Regions from separate parts of the Kitasatospora sp. NPDC028055 genome, predicted to be linked through region 4. Evidence: riboswitches for the same ligand, from Rfam matches in the RefSeq annotation. Region 4 holds a riboswitch; each other region holds the start of a gene.
The links. Region 4 has a riboswitch for cobalamin ahead of AB0F71_RS14370 (prenyltransferase/squalene oxidase repeat-containing protein). Riboswitches for the same ligand answer to the same signal wherever they lie in the genome.
Positions count from the first base shown of each region.

Region 1: it holds a riboswitch for cobalamin, as region 4 does, so the genes downstream of both, AB0F71_RS08780 (HoxN/HupN/NixA family nickel/cobalt transporter) here and AB0F71_RS14370 (prenyltransferase/squalene oxidase repeat-containing protein) in region 4, are expected to answer to the same signal.
Region 2: it holds a riboswitch for cobalamin, as region 4 does, so the genes downstream of both, AB0F71_RS15590 (ribonucleoside-diphosphate reductase subunit alpha) here and AB0F71_RS14370 (prenyltransferase/squalene oxidase repeat-containing protein) in region 4, are expected to answer to the same signal.
Region 3: it holds a riboswitch for cobalamin, as region 4 does, so the genes downstream of both, metE (5-methyltetrahydropteroyltriglutamate--homocysteine S-methyltransferase) here and AB0F71_RS14370 (prenyltransferase/squalene oxidase repeat-containing protein) in region 4, are expected to answer to the same signal.

Region 1 covers NZ_JBEZXE010000005.1:44,829-49,526, reverse strand. Annotated here, with positions in the region: gene AB0F71_RS08790 (hypothetical protein) at 1-1,552, opposite strand, end outside; gene AB0F71_RS08785 (metalloregulator ArsR/SmtB family transcription factor) at 1,606-1,989, opposite strand; cobalamin riboswitch at 2,071-2,265, shown strand; gene AB0F71_RS08780 (HoxN/HupN/NixA family nickel/cobalt transporter) at 2,297-3,421, shown strand; gene AB0F71_RS08775 (EamA family transporter) at 3,431-4,300, opposite strand; gene AB0F71_RS08770 (XRE family transcriptional regulator) at 4,513-4,698, shown strand, end outside.
Region 2 covers NZ_JBEZXE010000012.1:38,302-42,999, forward strand. Annotated here, with positions in the region: gene AB0F71_RS15590 (ribonucleoside-diphosphate reductase subunit alpha) at 1-2,329, opposite strand, end outside; cobalamin riboswitch at 2,522-2,654, opposite strand; gene AB0F71_RS15595 (hypothetical protein) at 3,103-4,035, shown strand; gene AB0F71_RS15600 (glycosyl hydrolase) at 4,175-4,698, shown strand, end outside.
Region 3 covers NZ_JBEZXE010000018.1:116,159-120,856, forward strand. Annotated here, with positions in the region: gene AB0F71_RS20010 (threonine/serine exporter family protein) at 1-1,002, opposite strand, end outside; cobalamin riboswitch at 1,238-1,407, shown strand; gene metE (5-methyltetrahydropteroyltriglutamate--homocysteine S-methyltransferase) at 1,585-3,900, shown strand; gene AB0F71_RS20020 (hypothetical protein) at 4,086-4,247, opposite strand; gene AB0F71_RS20025 (CsbD family protein) at 4,316-4,519, opposite strand; gene AB0F71_RS20030 (TMEM175 family protein) at 4,682-4,698, shown strand, end outside.
Region 4 covers NZ_JBEZXE010000010.1:141,711-146,408, reverse strand. Annotated here, with positions in the region: partial or broken gene AB0F71_RS14375 (hypothetical protein) at 552-1,007, opposite strand; gene AB0F71_RS14370 (prenyltransferase/squalene oxidase repeat-containing protein) at 1,124-2,695, opposite strand; cobalamin riboswitch at 2,802-2,930, opposite strand; gene AB0F71_RS14365 (flagellar hook-length control protein FliK) at 3,103-3,582, opposite strand; gene AB0F71_RS14360 (peptidase) at 3,617-4,684, opposite strand.

The DNA.
Region 1 (4,698 bases), on a different contig from region 4:
CCAGGAGCGGCTCGGTGATGCCCCAGGCTTCCTCGGCCTGTGCCTCCAGGAGCAGGCCGTCGGGCAGCCGGACCAGATGGCGGGCCTCACCGAGGGCGGCCACCAGCACGGCGGCGCCCGGCCAGTCGGCCGAGGCCTCGGCGAGCCAGTGCTCGGCGGGCCGTTCGGCCCGGATCGTGGTGCGGGCCAGGACCTCCGCCGTGAACTTCAGTTCTCGGACGGGTTCCTCGGTGCTCGCGACGTGGAAGCCACGGGGGCGGTGGCGCTCGGGGACGACGATCGGGAACCGGCGGAGGCTGACCTCGCTGCCCCGGCATTCGCCCTCGACGTCGTAGGCCGTCGGCGACTCGGCGGGTAGCGGGACGGGCGCCGGGTAGGGCGGCAGGTCCGGGGCCTTGGCCGGCCGGTCGACGGCCGGCAGGAAGTCGTGCAGCAGGGTGGCCAGGAGCTCGCCGGAACGACCGCGTCGGCCGAGCGAGCGGTCGGTGATCGACTGCAGTGAGGCCGGATCGTGCTTCGCCATGGCCTGTTCGATCTGGGCCAGCAGGTCGCTGTGCGGATCGAGCGCGGGCGCGGCCTGGCCGAAGGCGTAGGTGGGGGACCGCGGGTCGAGTTCGGCGGCGCCGGTGGTGACGAGCAGGGTCGGGTGCCGCAGGGCCGCACCGTAGAAGGAGACCGAGCCGTGGTCGCCGATCAGGCAGTCGGCGGCGACGACGGTGGCCTGCCAGCCCTGGTGCGGTGGGATGAGCCGCAGGCCGGAGCGGGTGGCGGCGGCGAGGATCGCCTCCGGGTCGTGCTTGGCCCAGATGTTGGGGTGCAGGATCACCGCCACGGTGTACTCGTCGGCCGGGAGCTGGGCGATGAGCGAGGACGGGAGGTCGAGGGCGTGGGCGAATAACGAGTGTTCGCTCCAGGTGGAGTTGACCACGACCAGGCGCCGTCCGTCGACGGCGCCGAGCGCTGCGCGGTAGCGGTCCCGGGAGTCCGCGCTGTGCTGCATCCGGTCGTGGCAGAGGTCGCCGACCTCCCGGGCGCGGGGGAGGGCCTCGGGACACCAGTCCGCCAGCCGGCCGAACTGTTCGGAGTGGGTGAGGCCGACGACGCTGGGGAACACCCGCCGCCGGTAGGTGAGTTCCCGCCGGGACAGGCCGGCGGCGCTGACCGGGTCGCCGGTGGACTCGGTGACCAGCCGGTTGTACCCGGCGCCGTGCGGGAGGACGACGAGCGGCGCGTGCAGCCGGTGCATGGAGGCGTGGACGGCGCAGGCGACGGCAAGGTCGAACTCGTAGCGGACGGCCTCCTCCCAGGGCAGCACGGTGATGTTGCCGGGCAGGGTGCGGAGGTAGTCGTCGAGTCCGGTGGCGAACTCCGAGCCGGGGTTGACGGTGATGTAGAACCTGATGCCGTCCTGACCACGCAGCAGCATGAGCACGTCGAGAACCCGGGTGGCCGAGGTGAGCGTGCGGGCGACGGCGAGGACGCGCGCCGTGACCGGTCGGGAATCCCAGCGCGAGTCGTCGGGCCAAGGCCGAGGCCGGAGGCGAATCAGCACACGAAGATCGTACTCATCCCCCCGCGCCCCCGGCGTGGTTTGCCGAGTGTCGGTCAGCCCGCCGCAGCGGCGGGCTCCTCGTGATCGGCGGCGGCGCATTCGTCGAGCAGGGGGCGCATGGCGTCGTCCACGAGCCGGTAGCGCACCACGCGTCCGTCCTTGTCTCCGGTGACCACTCCCGCCGTGCGGAGCAGCCGCAGGGCCTGGGAGACGGCCGGGTCGCGCATGCCGGTGGCGACCGCCAGGTCGCTGACGGCGAGCGGGCCGGCCCGGTGGAGGGCGAGCAGCAGGGCGAGCCGTCCGGGGTCGGCGAGCAGGGAGAACCGCTCGGCCCAGGACCGGACGTGCTCGGTGTCACCGATGGCGGCGATGGCTTCGCAGACCCGGTGTCCGTCGATGGTGCGGTGGCCCGCGCGGTCGGCCGGTACGAGATGCATGCGGACATTCTGGCAGCTCACGACCTGTGATCCTGGACACCTGCACAGGTGCGCAACCTTGCGAGGGTGCGGTCCTGCCCCTACGGTGTTCCCCGCCGTGGTGCTCGGGAATACCGGTGACGGACCTTCGACAGGTCCTGCTCCGGAGCGGCCCTCGCCACTGTGATCGGGGGAGAGAAGTCCGGACCCACATGCCACTGGGCGCTTCGTGCGCCTGGGAAGGCGGGTCCGGGAGCCCCGTAAGCCAGGAGACCGGCCACGGCATCTCACGAAGTCATTCCACGAGGTGCTGGAGCGTGATCCGAAGATGACCCTGCCCGAAACCGCCGCGCCCGCCGAGGCGGACCCCGCCCCCTCCGTACTGCCCACCTTCCGGTGGAAGCGCGAGGACACCGTCCGTACCGCCGGGCTGATGGGGGTGATCCTGGCCATGCACGTGGTGGCCTTCGGGACCCTCATCTTCCTGGTCGCGCCGCACAACTACGCCGTCGGCACCCAGGTCTTCGGGGTGGGCCTGGGCATCACCGCCTACACCCTCGGCATGCGGCACGCCTTCGACGCCGACCACATCGCGGTGATCGACAACACCACCCGCAAGCTGATGGCGGACGGCAAGCGGCCGGTCTCGGTCGGGTTCTGGTTCGCCCTCGGGCACTCCTCGATGGTGGTCATCATGGCCGCCCTGGTGGCGGGCGGCGCCCAGCTGGCGAACACCCTGATGGACGACGACTCGGCCACCCACAAGTGGCTCGGGGTGGTCGGCACCACGGCCTCCGGTGCCTTCCTCTACCTGATCGGCGCGCTCAACCTGGCGGCGCTGCTCGGCATCCTCAAGGTGTTCCGCTCGATGCGGGCCGGGCAGTTCGACGAGTCGGAGCTGGAGGCGCACCTCGACTCGCGCGGCTTCATGGCCCGGATCCTGAACCGGGCGACCCGCTCGATCACCCGGCCCGGGCAGATGTTCCCGGTCGGCATGGTGCTGGGCCTGGGCTTCGACACCGCGACCGAGGTCACCCTGATGGTGATGGCCGGTTCGGGCGCGGCGGCCGGGCTGCCCTGGTACGCGATCGTCTGCCTGCCGCTGCTGTTCGCGGCCGGGATGAGCCTGTTCGACACCCTGGACGGGACGTTCATGAACTTCGCGTACCAGTGGGCCTTCTCCAACCCGGTGCGCAAGGTGTACTACAACCTGACCATCACCGGGCTGTCGATCGCGGTGGCCTTCATCATCGGCACCATCGAACTGGTCGGCGTGCTGCACGAGAAGCTCGACCTGACCGACCCGGTGACCGGGTTCATCGCGGACATCTCGCTGGACAACGTCGGCTACGCGATCGCCGGGCTGTTCGTGGTGGTGTGGGCGATCGCCATCGGGTACTGGAAGCTGGCGGGCGTCGAGAAGCGCTGGACTCCCGCGCAGCAGCAGCAGTAGCGGTCGGGGTCACGCCGCCGCGAGCAGCAGCGTGCCCGCCACGGCGAGCCCGGCGCCGACCACCTGGACCGGGCGCAGCCGCTCCTTCAACACCCCGCGCGCCAGCAGCGCGGTGACCACCGGGTAGAGCGAGGCCAGCACGGCGGCCACCGCCGCCGAGCCGCCGTGCGAGGCCGACGCGTAGGCGGCGTTGCCGGCCACGTCGAGCAGCCCCACGGCGGTGAGCAGCGGCAGCCGGGCGCGCAGCCCGGGCAGCAGTCCGCCGTCGGCGGCGCCACGCAGCGAGTACACGCCACGCAGCGAGTACAGCAGCGCGGCGCCGCCGACCGCGATGTTGACCAGCCGCTGGACGCACAGCACCAGCAGCAGCCCGCCGCCGGCCGAGGCCTGGGCGAGCAGGGACATGTTGGCGCCGAAGCCGAAGGCGGCGGCCAGGGTGAGCAGCAGGGCGGTACGGGCGGCGGCCGGTCCGCCGCGTTCGGGCCCGCCGGCCAGCACCACGCCGGCCACCGCCACCGCGATCCCGGCCAGCTGTGCCGGGCCGGGCCGCTCGCCGAGCGCGAGCCCGAGGCCGACCGGGACGGCGACGCCCACGGTGGCCAGCGGGGAGACCACGCCCATCGGGCCGAGGGCGAGCGCCCGGTAGAAGGCGAGCATCGCGAACGGGCCGATCACCCCGGCGGCGACGGCGTACCAGAGGGCCGGAGAGGCGTCGGCCCAGCCGCCGGTGGCCAGCACCGCGAGCAGCAGTACGGCGGCGGCCGTGGCCTGGGAGACGACCACGACGGCGAGTGCGGGCAGTCGGCGGGTGAGGATGCCGCCGCCGAAGTCGCCGAGGCCGGTGAGCAGGCTGGCGGCGAGGGCGAGCAGGGCGGTCACCGCAGCGCCCCGGGGCTCACGGCGTGCGGGGTCACGGCGTGCGGGGTCGAGCCCCGGGGGGCCGGGGCGCGGGGGATCGAGGACAGCACAATGCACTCCGAAGTACAGTCGGATGGACTTGTTGCCGGAACGGCAGCGTAGTGCAAAAAACTGAACTCGGCCGAACACTATTCTGTACTTCTCGTACGGTGAGACACCGGAGGACTGCCCGCGTGCCGGACCCCGACCTGGTCTCCAGGGCCCTCGCCCGGAACCTCAAGCGGCTGCGCACCGAGCGCGGCCACACCCTGGACGCCCTCGCCGCCCGGTCCGGGGTGAGCCGGGGCATGATCGTCCAGATCGAGCAGGGCCGCACCAATCCGAGCGTGGCCACCGTGGTCCGGCTCGGCGACGCGCTC
Region 2 (4,698 bases), on a different contig from region 4:
GGGTGTTGACCGGCACGGGCGCGGCGGCACGGGCGGTGCCGGAGGCGGCCTGGGCGATCCGGGTCGCGGGGCGCGAGCGCAGGTAGTAGGTGGTCTTGAGACCGACCTTCCACGCGTAGGCGTACATCGAGCTGAGCTTGCCGATGGTCGGCGCCGCCATGAACAGGTTCAGCGACTGGCTCTGGTCCAGGTACGGCATGCGGGCCGCGGCCAGGTCGATCAGGGCGCGCTGCGGCAGCTCCCAGGCGGTGCGGTACAGCGACCGGACCTGCTCCGGCAGCCAACCCAGCTCCTGGACCGAGCCGTTGGCGTCGCGCAGGGCGTCGCGGGTCTGCTGGTCCCAGACGCCGAGCTCCTTGAGCTCGCGCACCAGGTACGGGTTGACCTGGAGGAACTCACCGGAGAGGGTCTCGCGCTTGAACAGGTTGGACACCTGCGGCTCGATGCACTCGTAAACGCCGGCGATGGAGGCGATGGTCGCGGTCGGGGCGATCGCGAGCAGCAGCGAGTTGCGCAGGCCGGTCTCGGCGATGCGGGCGCGCAGCGCCGTCCAGCGGTCGGTCCACTCCGGGGCGGCGCTCGGGAAGTGGTCGATGTGCAGCTCGCCGCGGGCGGCGCGGGTCTCGCCGTAGGCCTCGTGGCGGCCGAGCTGCTCGGCCAGGTCGGCGGAGCGCTCGTACGCGGTGAGCATGATGCGCTCGGCGATCAGCGTGGACAGGCGGGCGGCCTCGGCGGAGTCGAAGTCGATCCGCAGCTTGAAGAAGACGTCCTGGAGGCCCATCACGCCGAGGCCGACCGGGCGCCAGCGGGAGTTGGACGTACCGGCCTCGGTGGTCGGGTAGAAGTTGATGTCCACCACGCGGTCGAGGAAGGTGACGGCGGTGCGGACGGTGGCGTCGAGGCGCTCCCAGTCCATGGCGCCGAGCAGGTCGTCGGCCGTGGCGCCGGGGGCCACGTGCGCGCCGAGGTTGACCGAGCCGAGGTTGCAGACGGCGGTCTCGGAGTCGTCCGTGACCTCCAGGATCTCGGTGCACAGGTTGGAGGAGTGCACCGTGCGGCCGGGCAGCGCGGTCTGGTTGGCGGCGCGGTTGGAGGCGTCCTTGAAGGTCATCCAGCCGTTGCCGGTCTGCGCGAGGGTGCGCATCATGCGGGCGTAGAGGGTCTGCGCCGGGATGGTGCGGACGGCCTTGCCGGCCAGCTCGGCCTTGCGGTACGCCTCGTCGAACTCGGCGCCCCACAGGTCGACCAGCTCGGCGACGTCGGCGGGGGAGAACAGCGACCAGTCGGCGTTGGCGTTCACGCGGCGCATGAACTCGTCCGGGATCCAGTGGGCCAGGTTGAGGTTGTGGGTGCGGCGCGCCTCCTCACCGGTGTTGTCGCGGAGCTCCAGGAACTCCTCGATGTCGGCGTGCCAGGTCTCCAGGTACACGCAGGCCGCGCCCTTGCGGCGGCCGCCCTGGTTGACGGCGGCGACCGAGGAGTCGAGGGTGCGCAGGAACGGGACGATGCCGTTGGACTTGCCGTTGGTGCCGCGGATCAGGCTGCCGCGCGAGCGGATGCGCGAGTAGGACAGGCCGATGCCGCCGGCGTGCTTGGAGAGCCGGGCGATCTGCGCGTAGCGGTTGTAGATCGAGTCCAGGTTGTCCAGCGGCGAGTCCAGCAGGTAGCAGCTGGACATCTGCGGGTGCCGGGTGCCGGAGTTGAAGAGCGTCGGCGAGGAGGTGAGGTACTCCAGACGGCTCATCAGGCCGTACAGCTCGGACACCTCGCGCACCGACTGCTCGGAGTCGCCGACCGCCAGGCCGCAGGCGACGCGGAGCAGGAAGTGCTGCGGGGTCTCGATCACCTTGCGGGTGATCGGGTGGCGCAGCAGGTAGCGGGACTGGACGGTGCGCAGGCCGAAGTACTCGAAGCGGTCGTCGCCCTTGGTGTCGACGAGCGCGTTCAGGGCGTCGGCGTGCTTGGCGACGAAGGCCGCGGTGGTGTCGCCGATCAGGCCCTCGGCGTGGCCGACGGCGATCGAGGCGGAGAAGGAGGTCGAGCCCTGGCTGTTCGCCTCGTCGACGATCTCCAGGGCGAGCAGGCGGGCGGCCAGCTTCGAGTACTGGGGGTCCTCGGCGATCATCGACGCGGCGGCGTCCACGGCCAGCCCGCGCAGCTCGGCGAAGTCCGAGCCGGCGTGGCGGCCGCGCAGCGCGGCGGCGGCGACATGGCCGGGGTCGACCTCGGTGAGGTCGGCGCTGCGGTCGGTGAGCAGCCGCAGGAGAGCACCGCCGGGGTCGGAGACCGTCGGGTCGGTGAAGGCGGTACCGGAGCCCTGGGCGGGCAGGGTGACTGAGGCAGCGGTGGTCAAGGCGCTCTCTCCTGGCGGCGATCGTGCGGCGGTGATCGGGGTCACCCGGGCCGATCTGGGCAGGGGAGCACGGCGCGGACGCAGGAGCGCCGCGCGAGGTGTCTCCCCGGCCCGCCCGCGAGGCCCGGAGGGGTGGTGCTGGGTGCCGGCGCGGCCTCTGCGGGAGGGCCGTGGCGCACGCTGTTCGGCAGGTACTCGGACTCGCGGTACGGCTGCTGGAGCCGCCCGCACACCGCTGCGGGGCAGTCCCGGATTCCCACCGGGTTCCCCTGCATCGACAGCAGAAGCGAGCATACATGTAGTGGTGTCTCCTCGATGCGACACCACATGTAGTGCGGCGTGGTGTGTTGTCGCGATGACGGGTTGTGCCCGGGCCGGTGGCGGTTCGTGGTCGTCCGAGGCCCGGAAGCACGCTCCGGACGTGTCGCGGCCGCCCGCCGGACGCCTCGGATCCGGGTGTCGGACACCCGGGGCCGGCGCGCCGGGCGTCCGGGTTTCGATACGGATCGGTCACCGGGCCGAGGGACGGTGAGGGTCATGCCCTACGATCTGGGCGCATGAGCGACGGAACTGGTGTACCTGGGCACGGGCCGCAGGGGACGCCTCCCGCCGGGTCGGGGGGCGCACAGAATCAGCAGCCGGTGGGGCCGGGTCCGGTGCCGCCGCCGGGCGGTGGTTTCGGCCCGCCGCCGGCCTCGTACGGACCGGTGGCGCCGGCCGCGCAGCCGTTCTCCCAGCCCGTCCCGCCGGTGCCCCAGCCGGTTCAGCCGCCGGCTCCGCAGCCGCAGTGGCAGCAGCCTCCGCAGCAGTCGGGTCCTCCGCAGCAGCCGGTCGCGCCTCAGCAGCCGGTCCCGCCGCAGCGCGTCGAGCCGGACTGGGCGGCGCTGGCGGACCGCAACGAGGCCGAGGCCAGGCGCAAGCGCCGGGTGAAGATCATCGGCAGCGCGGTGGCCGTCGTCCTGGTGGGCGGTCTGGTCGCGGGTGGAGTGCTGCTGTTCGGCAAGAAGGACGACCCGGCCAAGCCCGGCGGCGGTGCGGTCGCGACCGCACCCGCCTCGGGCAAGCCGACCCCCGGCCCGTCGAACGGCGGCGCGACCCCGGGCGGGCAGCCGGAGGACCCGTCGAAGCCGATCTGGGAGGCCGCCACCGACCCGGCGCCGCAGGATGCGGGGGCACTGTTCTCCGCGCTGCAGGTGACGGTCAACGGCGTGTCCTGGAACCGGACCGTGGTCTCGCTGGACCAGCCCTGCTGGGACGGCAACTCCACCACCGGCGGGCTCGGCAAGGTCCTCGGGGACCAGGGCTGCCAGAAGGTGCTCCGGGCGACGTACGTCTCCGGCGACAGCGCGGTGACCGTCGGCGTCGCAGTCTTCGACCACAAGATCCAGGCCGAGACGGCGATCAAGAACTACACCGGGCAGCTCAAGGGCCTGCCCGCGCCGGGCGCCCCGGCGTTCTGTGCCAACCCCGGCTGCACCGGCACGCACAGCAGCCTGGGCCGGTACGCCTACTTCACCGTCGAGGGCTCGGCGAAGGGCGGCAACGCCCCTGACGCCACCGCGACGGCGGCGGCCTCCGGGTTCGCCGAGCACGTGAAGGCCCAGCTGCTCCAGCGGGCCAAGGCGGCGGGCTCCGCCACGCCGGGTTCGCAGGGCACGCCGACGGCCGCCGCGACCGGCTGACCCGCTGTGACACCCCGGTCCCGGCGGACCTGTTCGCCGGGACCGGGGGAGTGTGGCAGGCTCTCGTCGGAGTCATTCGTACGCGTGTTCCGGTTGCGTCCGTGGGGGTCGGCGCCGGCGAGAAACCGGAGGAGCGGTCGTGGCCCTGCCCAGAGCCCTGCGCGGTAAGCCGGCCGTCCTGGCCGCGGCCGGCGTCGTGGTCGCCGCCGGCAGTCTCGTGCTGCTGGACCGCGACGACCGGACCGAGGTCGGGCTACCCATTCGGGTGCCGGTGTCGGTCGGCGCCCCCGGCCGCACCCTGCCACCGGACGTGGGCCGGGACCTGCTGGCCCGGGATCCGCAGGCCTCGCCGAACGCCCGCGCCGTCCAGCAGTTCCTCGCGGACCTGGAGGCCCAGGCCCGCACCGGGCACAGCGGCGGCACGGTGATCGGCCAGCACGTCGAGGCGCACAACGAGCGCAACAACCCCGAGTACGGCGACTACCGGGGCACCAAGCAGGTCGGTTACTACTACAAGAAGGCCGCCGACATCACCGGCCGGCTGCCCGGCTTCATGGAGACCGACCTCGGCCCCGGCTACGGCCAGAACGCCTGGGGCGTCGGCAACCCGCGCTCCTACTCGGCCGGCCGCTGGCCCACCTGCCGCGCCGGCTGGCAGTACAC
Region 3 (4,698 bases), on a different contig from region 4:
CACGGTCATCACCCCGACGACCACGCCCGCCAGCAGGTACAGCACCTCCAACAGCCGTGCGGCGGCGGTGAGGTAGAAGCCCGCGAGGCCGTCCTGCACGGCCGCGACCATCGGCCAGCCGGGCAGCAGCGCGTACAGCCCGCCGGTGATCACCACCGAGCCGCGCAGCTGCAGCTGGTTGAAGGACATCAGGATGCCGACCACCGCGGCCGGGGTCGCGGCCGCCGCGATCCGGTAGAACTCCGGCAGGTCGTGCCGTTCGACCCGGTCGGCCAGCACGCCGCCCACCACCGTGGTGACCACGGCGCTCACGAACACCAGCCAGGCCCGGGCGTCGGCCCGGCCGCCGACCAGCAGGGTGGCGGCGCCGGCCAGCAGGCCGGAGGAGAGGACCAGGACCCAGGCCGGGTAGTGGCGGCAGTGCCGGCGCACGGCGCGCAGCCGCCGGTGGGCGTCGTCCACGGCGAGCCCGCCCGCGGTGATCTCGGTGACCAGCCGGAACAGCGCGGCCAGCCCGGAGTAGTCCCCGGTGGGGCGGCGGACGAAGCGTTCGGCCGTCACCGGCGGGTCGCCGTGGCCGGGCCGGTAGGAGATCGCGACCCGGGTGAAGGCGACCTGGGGGTCGCAGGGACGGACCCGGTAGGTGCGCGCCACGGCGAGCATCGCCGCCTCGACGTCCTCGGCGCCCTCGCCACAGGTCAGCATCAACTCGCCCACCAGCAGCGCGAGTCCGAGCACGGCGGCGACCGCGGCGGGCCCCGGCTCGGCCGCACCCTCGTCCTCCTCCTCGCCGTGCCCGGCCGCCGGGTGGGCGGAGTTCGGGGAACGCAGCAGCGGCAGCATCTGCTCCGGCCAGCGGACCGCGCCACCCACCGCCCGGGGCGGTCTTCCGGAGCCGGGATCGGCCTCCTCGGCCGCGCCCGGTCCGCCCTGCGACGGCACCCGCGAACCGTCCGGCCCGTCCGTCCCGGCCCGCGCACCGCTCTCCTCGTGTTCCCGCATCGTCGCTCCCTGGACCACCCCCCAACTCGGCTGCTCTCGGCACTCCTTCGACTACCCATCGTCACCACTTCGTGAACGTCGCACCCGGAGTGCGGGAAGATCCGCGCGCCCCGCTCGGCGGGCCGGCGCTGTCTCACCATGCGGACGATTGCGCGGTTCTCCGGCCGGAAACCGGCGGGCCGGACGTAGGGTGGCAGGTGCAGCTGGTTCGCCCCGTCCGCCAGGCGGGGCGTCGTAAGAGGGAACCCGGTGACGCCTTTCAACAGGCCAGTCCGGGACTGCCCCGCAGCGGTGAGCGGGAACGACCGCCGTCATACGCACTGGGCCCGGGTCGGGTCTGGGAAGCGACGGCCAGTAGGTGCCGGTCCTCGACGAGGACGGGCGGGCCCGCGAGTCCGAAGACCTGCCACTGCCCGGGCGCGACCGTTCGCGCGCGGCCATCCGGTGACCTCGAGGGCGGGTCGGCGACCACACCAGACGGAGCCGTACCCGTGTACGGGCGCCCGTCCGGTCCGTCGTCCCTTCGCGTCCTCGCCCCCGTCGCCGGGCACTTGAGGAATCAGACTCGCGAAGGAGAGTCCCTTGACCACGAAGTCCGCAGCCGCGGCGACCCTCGCCACCGCCCACGGCTACCCCCGGCAGGGCCGGGGCCGGGAGTTGAAGAAGGCGATCGAGGGCTACTGGAAGGGCGCCGTCACCGCCGAGGCACTGCTGGCCACCGCCGCCGACCTGCGCCGGGGGAACTGGCAGCAGCTCGCCGACTCCGGCATCGAGGAGGTCCCGACCGGCGACTTCTCGCTCTACGACCACGTGCTGGACACCACCGTGGCGGTCGGCGCGATCCCGCCGCGGCACCGGGAGGCGGTCGACGCCGACCCGCTGGACGGCTACTTCGCCATGGCGCGCGGCAACCAGGACGTCGCTCCGCTGGAGATGACCAAGTGGTTCGACACCAACTACCACTACCTCGTCCCGGAGTTGGGTCCGGACACCGCCTTCGCCGCGAACCCGGCCAAGGCCGTCGCCGAGTTCGAGGAGGCCCTCGCGCTCGGCCACGACGCCCGTCCGGTGCTGGTCGGACCGGTCACTTACCTGCTGCTCGCCAAGCCGACGCCCGGGGTGGCCCCCGACTTCCAGCCGATCACCCTGCTGGACCGGCTGCTGCCCGTCTACGCGGAGCTGCTCGCGGCACTCCGGGCCGCGGGCGCGCAGTGGGTGCAGCTGGACGAGCCCGCGCTCGTCCAGGACCGGACCCCGGCCGAGCTCAACGCCGCCGCCCGGGCCTACCGCGAGCTGGGCGCGCGGACCGAGCGGCCGAAGCTGCTGGTCGCGAGCTACTTCGACCGCCTCGGCGACGCCCTGGCGGTGCTGGCCAAGGCCCCGGTGGAGGGCCTGGCGCTGGACTTCACCGGGCCGGCCGCCGCCAACCTGGAGGACCTCGCCGCCGTCGGCGGGCTGCCCGGCAAGCGCCTGGTCGCCGGGGTGATCGACGGGCGCAACATCTGGATCAACGACCTGGGCGCCTCGCTGGCCACCCTGGCCACCCTGCTCGGGCTCGCCGACCGGGTCGACGTCGCGCCGTCCTGCTCGCTGCTGCACGTGCCGATCGACGCCACCCTCGAACGCGACATCGACCCGCAGATCGCCCGCTGGCTGGCCTTCGCCAAGCAGAAGGCCACCGAGGCCGCCCTGCTGGCCCGCGCCCTGCGCGAGGGCACCGGCGCGATCACCGCCGAACTCGCCGCCAACCGCGCCGACCTGGCCTCCCGCGCCACCTCGCCGATCACCCGGGACCCGGCCGTCCGCGCCCGCGCCGCGGCCGTCACCCCGGGCGACGCCCGGCGCGCCCAGCCCTACCCCGTACGGGCCGAGGCCCAGCGGGCCCGGCTCGCACTGCCGCTGCTGCCGACCACCACCATCGGCTCCTTCCCGCAGACCACCGAACTGCGCGTCGCCCGCGCCGACCTGACCGCCGGGCGGATCGACGCCGCCGCGTACCGGGAGCGGATGGCGGCGGAGGTCCGCGAGGTCATCGCCTACCAGGAGAAGGCCGGGCTGGACGTCCTGGTGCACGGCGAGCCCGAGCGCAACGACATGGTCCAGTACTTCGCCGAGCAGCTCACCGGCTACCTGGCCACCCGGCACGGCTGGGTGCAGTCCTACGGCACCCGCTGCGTCCGGCCGCCGGTGCTGGCCGGGGACATCTCCCGCCCGCACCCGATGACCGTCGACTGGTTCCGCTACGCCCAGGACCTCACCGACCGTCCGGTCAAGGGCATGCTGACCGGCCCGGTCACCATGCTCGCCTGGTCCTTCGTCCGCGACGACCAGCCGCTCGCCGAGACCGCCCGGCAGGTCGCCCTCGCCCTGCGCGACGAGGTCACCGACCTGGAGGCCGCCGGCGCCGCCGTCGTCCAGGTGGACGAACCGGCCCTGCGCGAGACCCTGCCGCTGCGCGCCGCCGGCCGCCCGGCCTACCTGGACTGGGCCACCGAGGCCTTCCGGCTGGCCACCTCAAGTGTGCGCGCCGACACCCAGGTGCACACCCACATGTGCTACGCCGAGTTCGGCGCGATCATGACCGCGATCGACGACCTCGACGCCGACGTCATCTCCCTGGAGGCCGCCCGCTCGCACATGGAGGTCGCCGGGGAGCTGGCCGCCGCCGGGTACCCGCGCGAGGTCGGCCCGGGCGTCTGGGACATCCACTCCCCGCGCGTGCCGAGCACCGAGGAGGCCGTCGAGCTGCTCCGGGCCGGTCTCGCGGCGATCCCCGCCGAGCGGCTCTGGGTCAACCCCGACTGCGGCCTCAAGACCCGCGGCTGGCCCGAGACCCGCGCCTCGCTGGAGAGCCTGGTCGGCGCCGCCCGCCGCCTGCGGGCCGAACTCACGGGCTGAGCACGAGAGTTCGGGGGCGGGCCCGGCGCACGGCTGCCGGGCCCGCCCCCGCGCGGGGGCGGTGTCGCGCCTGGGGTCGGTGATTCAGGGGCAGGACTTCCGGCGGGGGCGGCGGCGGGGGGCCGGGGCCGACCGGTCGACCCCGGCCCCGGTCCCGGCTCCGGCCTCGCCCCGGTTGGTCCGTGCTACCTCCCGGCCCGGCGGCTGCCGAGTCGCAGGCCGCCGAACACCAGGCCGCCCACGAAGAGGACGATCCCGATCAGGAGCAGCCACAGCAGCCCCTTCACCAGGACACCCACGAAGCCGAACACCACCGCGATGAGCAGGATGAACAGGAGCAGTGCCATGTCGTTCCCCTTCCCCTTCGTCTCTTCGTGTCCGCCGTCGGGCTCGTGCCCGGCATCGGGTGCCGCCGTCAGCGGTCGCGCCTGAGGGCGCCCTCGACCCGGTCGGCGGCGCCGCGCGCGGCGTCCTTGACGTCGTCCGCGGCCTGCTTGACCTTCGACTCGACCTGATCGGCCTGGCCCTCGCCCTTGAGCTTCTGGTCGCCGGTTGCGTCCCCGGCCTTCTCCTTGGCCTTCCCGGCCAGTTCCTGCGCCTTGTTCGACAGGCTGCCCATGCGGTCCTCCCGTGGTCCGTGGTCCGTCGTCCGTCGGTGGCGTGGTGCCACCGCCTGTTCGTCTGCGTTTGCCCCGTAATCGCCCTTCCATGCACCGGGGCGGATCGGTCTCCTGGCGCGTTGTGCGGCGGGGTGCGGCCGCCCGGCTGAGATGCTCTGCCGGTGGAGACCAGGGACAC
Region 4 (4,698 bases):
GTGGCTGCACCGAGCAGCAGGACGAGGACGGTTCCGAGTACGGCGGGGAGCATCGAGCCGGAGTCCTGCGGTGCGTCCGCCGCCGGGTCGGCGTTCACCACTCCGCCCGGTACGGCGGGGGTGGCCGTCGGCGCGGCCGCGGCCTCCGCCGGCTGTGGGGTCGGCTGACCGGTCGGGGTGTCCGTCGGCGCCGCGGTGGGCGGCTCGACCGGCACCGGTGTGCCGGGCACCGGTGTGGGCTCGGCCGCGCCCGGCGGGGTGGCGCCGTCCTGGGGGGTGCCGGCGGTGCCGGCCCCCGGCGGTTTGGCGGGCACCGGGGCCCGCCCAGTTCCGGCGCCACCGCTCGTGCCGCTACCGCCGGTCGTACGCGCCCCTCCCGTACCGCCGGTGCTGCCGTTGGAGCCGCTGCCGCCGGTCGTGCCGGTGGCACCCGTCGAACTGCCGCCGGAGCCTCCCGAGGCACCACCGGTGCCGCCGGAGCCACCGGAGCCACCGGAGCCTCCTGAGGCGCCGCCGGAGCCGCCCGTGGCGCCCTGGCCGCCGGGGTCGGTCGGCTGCCCACCGGGGCTGGAGTTGTGCGCCCGGACGCTCTCCGGCGAGAAGGCCGGGCGCCCCTCGGTGCCCTCGATGTTCGTACCGCCGAAGATCCACAGGTCCACGCTGCCGGGCTTCGGCTGGTACAGCATCGCGCCGAGCTGGCTGAACGACCACGTGTTCTGGCCCGGATCGGCGTGCCAGTACGACCAGTAGGCGGTGGTCGGGGGTGTCTGGACGCACTTCTCCTGGTCCGGCGTCGGGTACTGCTTGCCGCCCTGGAAACCGCTGTAGCCGATCCGGCAGATGAACGCGGGACCGTCGTGCCCGGTGCCGGCGGTCTTCCAGCCGCCCTGGTTGAGCAGGGCGTAGCCAGTGGTCGGGGTGGTGCCGCAGGAGCGCAGCAGGGGGCCGCCCCACTTCCCGAAGTCCACCGCGAGTACGACCCCGGAGGTCGTGGTGCACTGATCCATCGGCAACGGCGTCGCAGCAGCCGGGGCCGCGCCCACGGCGACGCCGCCGAAGGCGAGCGCGAAGGTCAGCGCCGCCGCCCCGAGCAGTCGGGGGAGCCGCTCACGGAGTCCCCGGCTCACCGGTGACGCCCCGGAGCGGCCGCGTTGCGGCGACGGGCGAGGATGACGGCCGCGGCGCCCAAGCCGGTCAGCAGACCGGCGCCCGCGGTCAGGGCCAGGGCCGGGGTGCCGGTGCTGGCCAGGCTGCCGGACCCGGTCCGCGCCGCCACGCCCTCGGCGGGGGCACCGCCGCCTCCGGCCGGCGCATCGACGCCGTCGGCGGGCCAGTTGGTCGGCGAGTTGGTCAGCGAGTTGGTCGGGCCGCCGCTGGTGGCGGGAGCGGTGGTGGGCGAGGCGGATCCGGTGGAGGTGGGCGAGCCCGTCGGGCTCGGCGTGCCGGTGGGTGTGCCAGGCGGTGTGCCAGTGGGCGTGCCGGTGGGCGTGCCAGTGGGGGTCCCGGTGGGCGTGCCGGTCGGAGTCGGCGTCGGAGTGGGCGTCGGAGTCGGCGTGCCGCCGAGGTTCCTGGACAGCGTGCCGAAGGAGATCCCGGTGGCACCGCCCACCACCTGGGTGGACGCGCGGACGTTCGAGCCCCGCTGCCCGGCGGACGCGACGTTGAACCCGCCGTCGCCGTTCTGCTGGCCGGCGAGGAAGTCGAGCGCCTTCGTGATCTGCCCGCCGTAGCCGGCCTTGCGCAGCGTCATGCCCTGGACGGCGAGGGCAGCCGAGTTGGTGGAGTCGCCGGCTGCGCCGGGGAATCCGCCGTCGGGCAGCTGCTGGGCGGCGAGCCAGGTGAGCCCCTTGTCGACGGCCTGGGCCGCCTCGTCGCCGGGGACGAGGGCGAGGGCCATGACGGCCATCGCGGTGCTGTCCACGTTGGAGTCGCCGGTGGCGGGGATCAGGCTCGGCCAGGAGCCGTCCGGGTGCTGGAGGCCCCTGAGGTAGGCGATCGCGGGCGCGGCGTTGGTGGCGTCCCCGGCCCGGACCTGGGCGATGACGCCCAGCGACTGGGAGAACACCGAGGCCGCGTAGGTGTAGTTGCCGGGTGCCGCGCAGCCGGTGTTCTGGTCGGCCTTGGCGCAGAGGGCCTGGTCCAGGGCGGCGATAAGGTCGTGGCCGCCGAAGGCCCGCGGGTCGCGGCCGACGATCTCGGCGAGCAGCGCCTCCTTGCCGATCGAGCCGCCGTCCGCGTACTCGGTGCCGACGGCGGTCCAGTCGTTGACGGTCCGCTCGTTGGGGTCCTTGCCCTGCTGGTCCAGGAAGTCGACGATCCTGCGCAGCGCGGCGTCATCGGTACCGGTCGCCGCGAGGGCGTAGGCCCCGTCGATGGTGAGGCCGAAGTCGGCGAAGGTCGGGAAGGCCTCGTAGTAGTGACCGTCGATCAGCTGGGCCGGACCGGTCAGGTAGGCGCTGCCCTTGCCCAGGTCGGGGGTGCGCCCGGCGGCCGGGGCCGGTGCCGTGGTGGCGCCGTCGGGACGGGTGCCGGCGGCGGCCTGCGGCCGGGTCGGCGACGGGATCGGGTCGGCGGCGGCGGTGCCGGGGTGTCCGAGCAGGACCGTTCCGCAGGCGGCGGCCGCGACGGTTCCGGCGACCACCAGGGAGGCGAGGTCCCGGCTTGTGTGACGTGTGCGACTGCTGCTGACCCTCACGACGACTCCCTCGTCGGTCGACGCAGGAGACCATGGCGCAGCCGACGGCCGCCTTGGGACACGGGCCGTCAAGAGCTGCGTCGTAGTCCGCGACGACGCAAGTGCTGTGTGTACAGGCCCCCGGTCCAGGCATTCCGGCTCACCCACCGAGGTGGGCCTACGGTTGCGGGTCAGCGCCGGAGTCGGACCGGCTTCCCCTGAACGCCGAGGGCTAAAACCGGTTCATCAGACCACGCCGGTCAACAGGGAGTCAACGGATCGTCAGGTAGCTCACACCACCTCGTCGGCCGGTCCTCGCGGTGGTGCACGGGCGGGCGGACACCCGGAACTCCGGGCAGGGTGGCCGACCCTGAGCACCGGCGCCCGGCCCTTCCTCAGGGAGGACGGGGCGCCGGTGCGCTCACGTGTCAGGGCGCCGTGATGCCCGGCTGGGCGCCGGCACCGAAGGACCAGCCCTCGACGTCGCCGGGGGCCGGGTCGTAGCTGCCCGCGCCCAGGTTGCTGTACGACCAGGGCCCGCCGTGCTGGGCGTGCCAGTACGACCAGTAGGCGCTGCCGGTCGGGTTGGTGCAGGTGGCGGGCAGCGCGTTGATCTTGCAGACGAAGCCCGGGAAGCGCGGGTGGAAGGCGTACGAGAACCCGGCGCCGGTGAGCGCGGCGAGCCCGTTGGCGGGGTCGCCGGGGGCGCAGCCGGTCTCGATGCCGCCGCCGACGGCGGTGAAGTCGACCACGACAGTGACGCCGGTGGTTCCGCTGCAGGCCGCCGCCCGGGCCTGCGGGGCCTGGACGGCGGAGACGCCGAGCAGGCCGGCGGTGAGGGCCGCCGCGGCGGCGATCGACCCGAGCATCCGGCGGACGGGGCGGGCCGGGGTGAGGGTGTCGGTCATCGGAACTCTCCTCGTGGGATCAGGCCTGGACGTGTCAGCGGGCGGCCGGAGTCGGGCAGGCCAGGGTGGGGGCGTCGGGGCGGGCCCCGGCGGCGGAGAGGGTGGCCAGCGGGGCGCCCGCCAGGCCGAGGACGGCCTGCGCGGTGGCCCGGGCGCCGTTGCCCGCGTTGAAGCCCGTCGCGTCGTAGGCGACCGCGCCGCGCACCGCCGGGTCGGCGGAGCAGCCCTGCTGGAACTTCACCAGCCGGCTCCAGCCCTTGAGGCCCGCGCCGAGGCGCCCACCGGCGAGCAGTGCCTCGGTGGCCAGGCCCGTGGTGTTGGCGTTGGAGGTGGTCGCCCCGGCGGCCGCGAAGCCGCCGTCGGCGTTCTGGTGGGCGGCGAGCCAGGTGAGGCCGGCGTCCGCCTTGGCGGTACGGCCGGTGGCGGCGAGGGCCTGGGCGGCGAGCGCGGTGGCGTCGGGGTCGCTGGTGCAGGTGGGCTGGCCGAAGGAGACCGGGTAACCGCCGTCCGCGCACTGGCTGTTCGCCAGGAAGTCGACGGCCGCGGCGGGGGCGCCACCGGGGGAGCGGTGCAGGGCGATCAGGGCGAGGGACTGGCCGAAGGCGTTGCTGTAGTCGCCCCACTGCGAGCGGTCGGAGAACCGTCCTTCGGCGGTCTGCAGCGAGCGCAGCCGGGCCGGCAGGTCGACGCCGCCGAAGGACGCCGGGTCCGCTCCGCGTACCTCGGCGGCGAGCAGCAGCTTCGCGGTGGCGCCCGCGTAGGCCTCGGTGGTGCCGTCGCCGAGGTAGCCGGAGACGATCTCGGGCTTCGCCAGCCAGGCGGTGGCCTTCGCGGCGGCCTCGTCGGAGCTGTGCGAGGCGGCGAAGGCCAGCACGGCGTCGACGGTCAGGCCCTGGTCGGGGTAGGCGGTGCCGTTGAAGACGGACTCGAAGTGGTCGCCGTCCACCAGCTGGCGGGCCAGCCAGCCGCCCGCGGCGGCGTCGGGACGAACGGTCCGGGAGGATGTGGTGTCGGCGTGGGCGGCGGTGGCCGCCGGGAGCGCGGTGGCGAGCGCCAGGGCGGGTATCGCGAGCAGACCGAGGGGGCGGCGGAGCGCGGGCATGGGTGCCTTTCCGG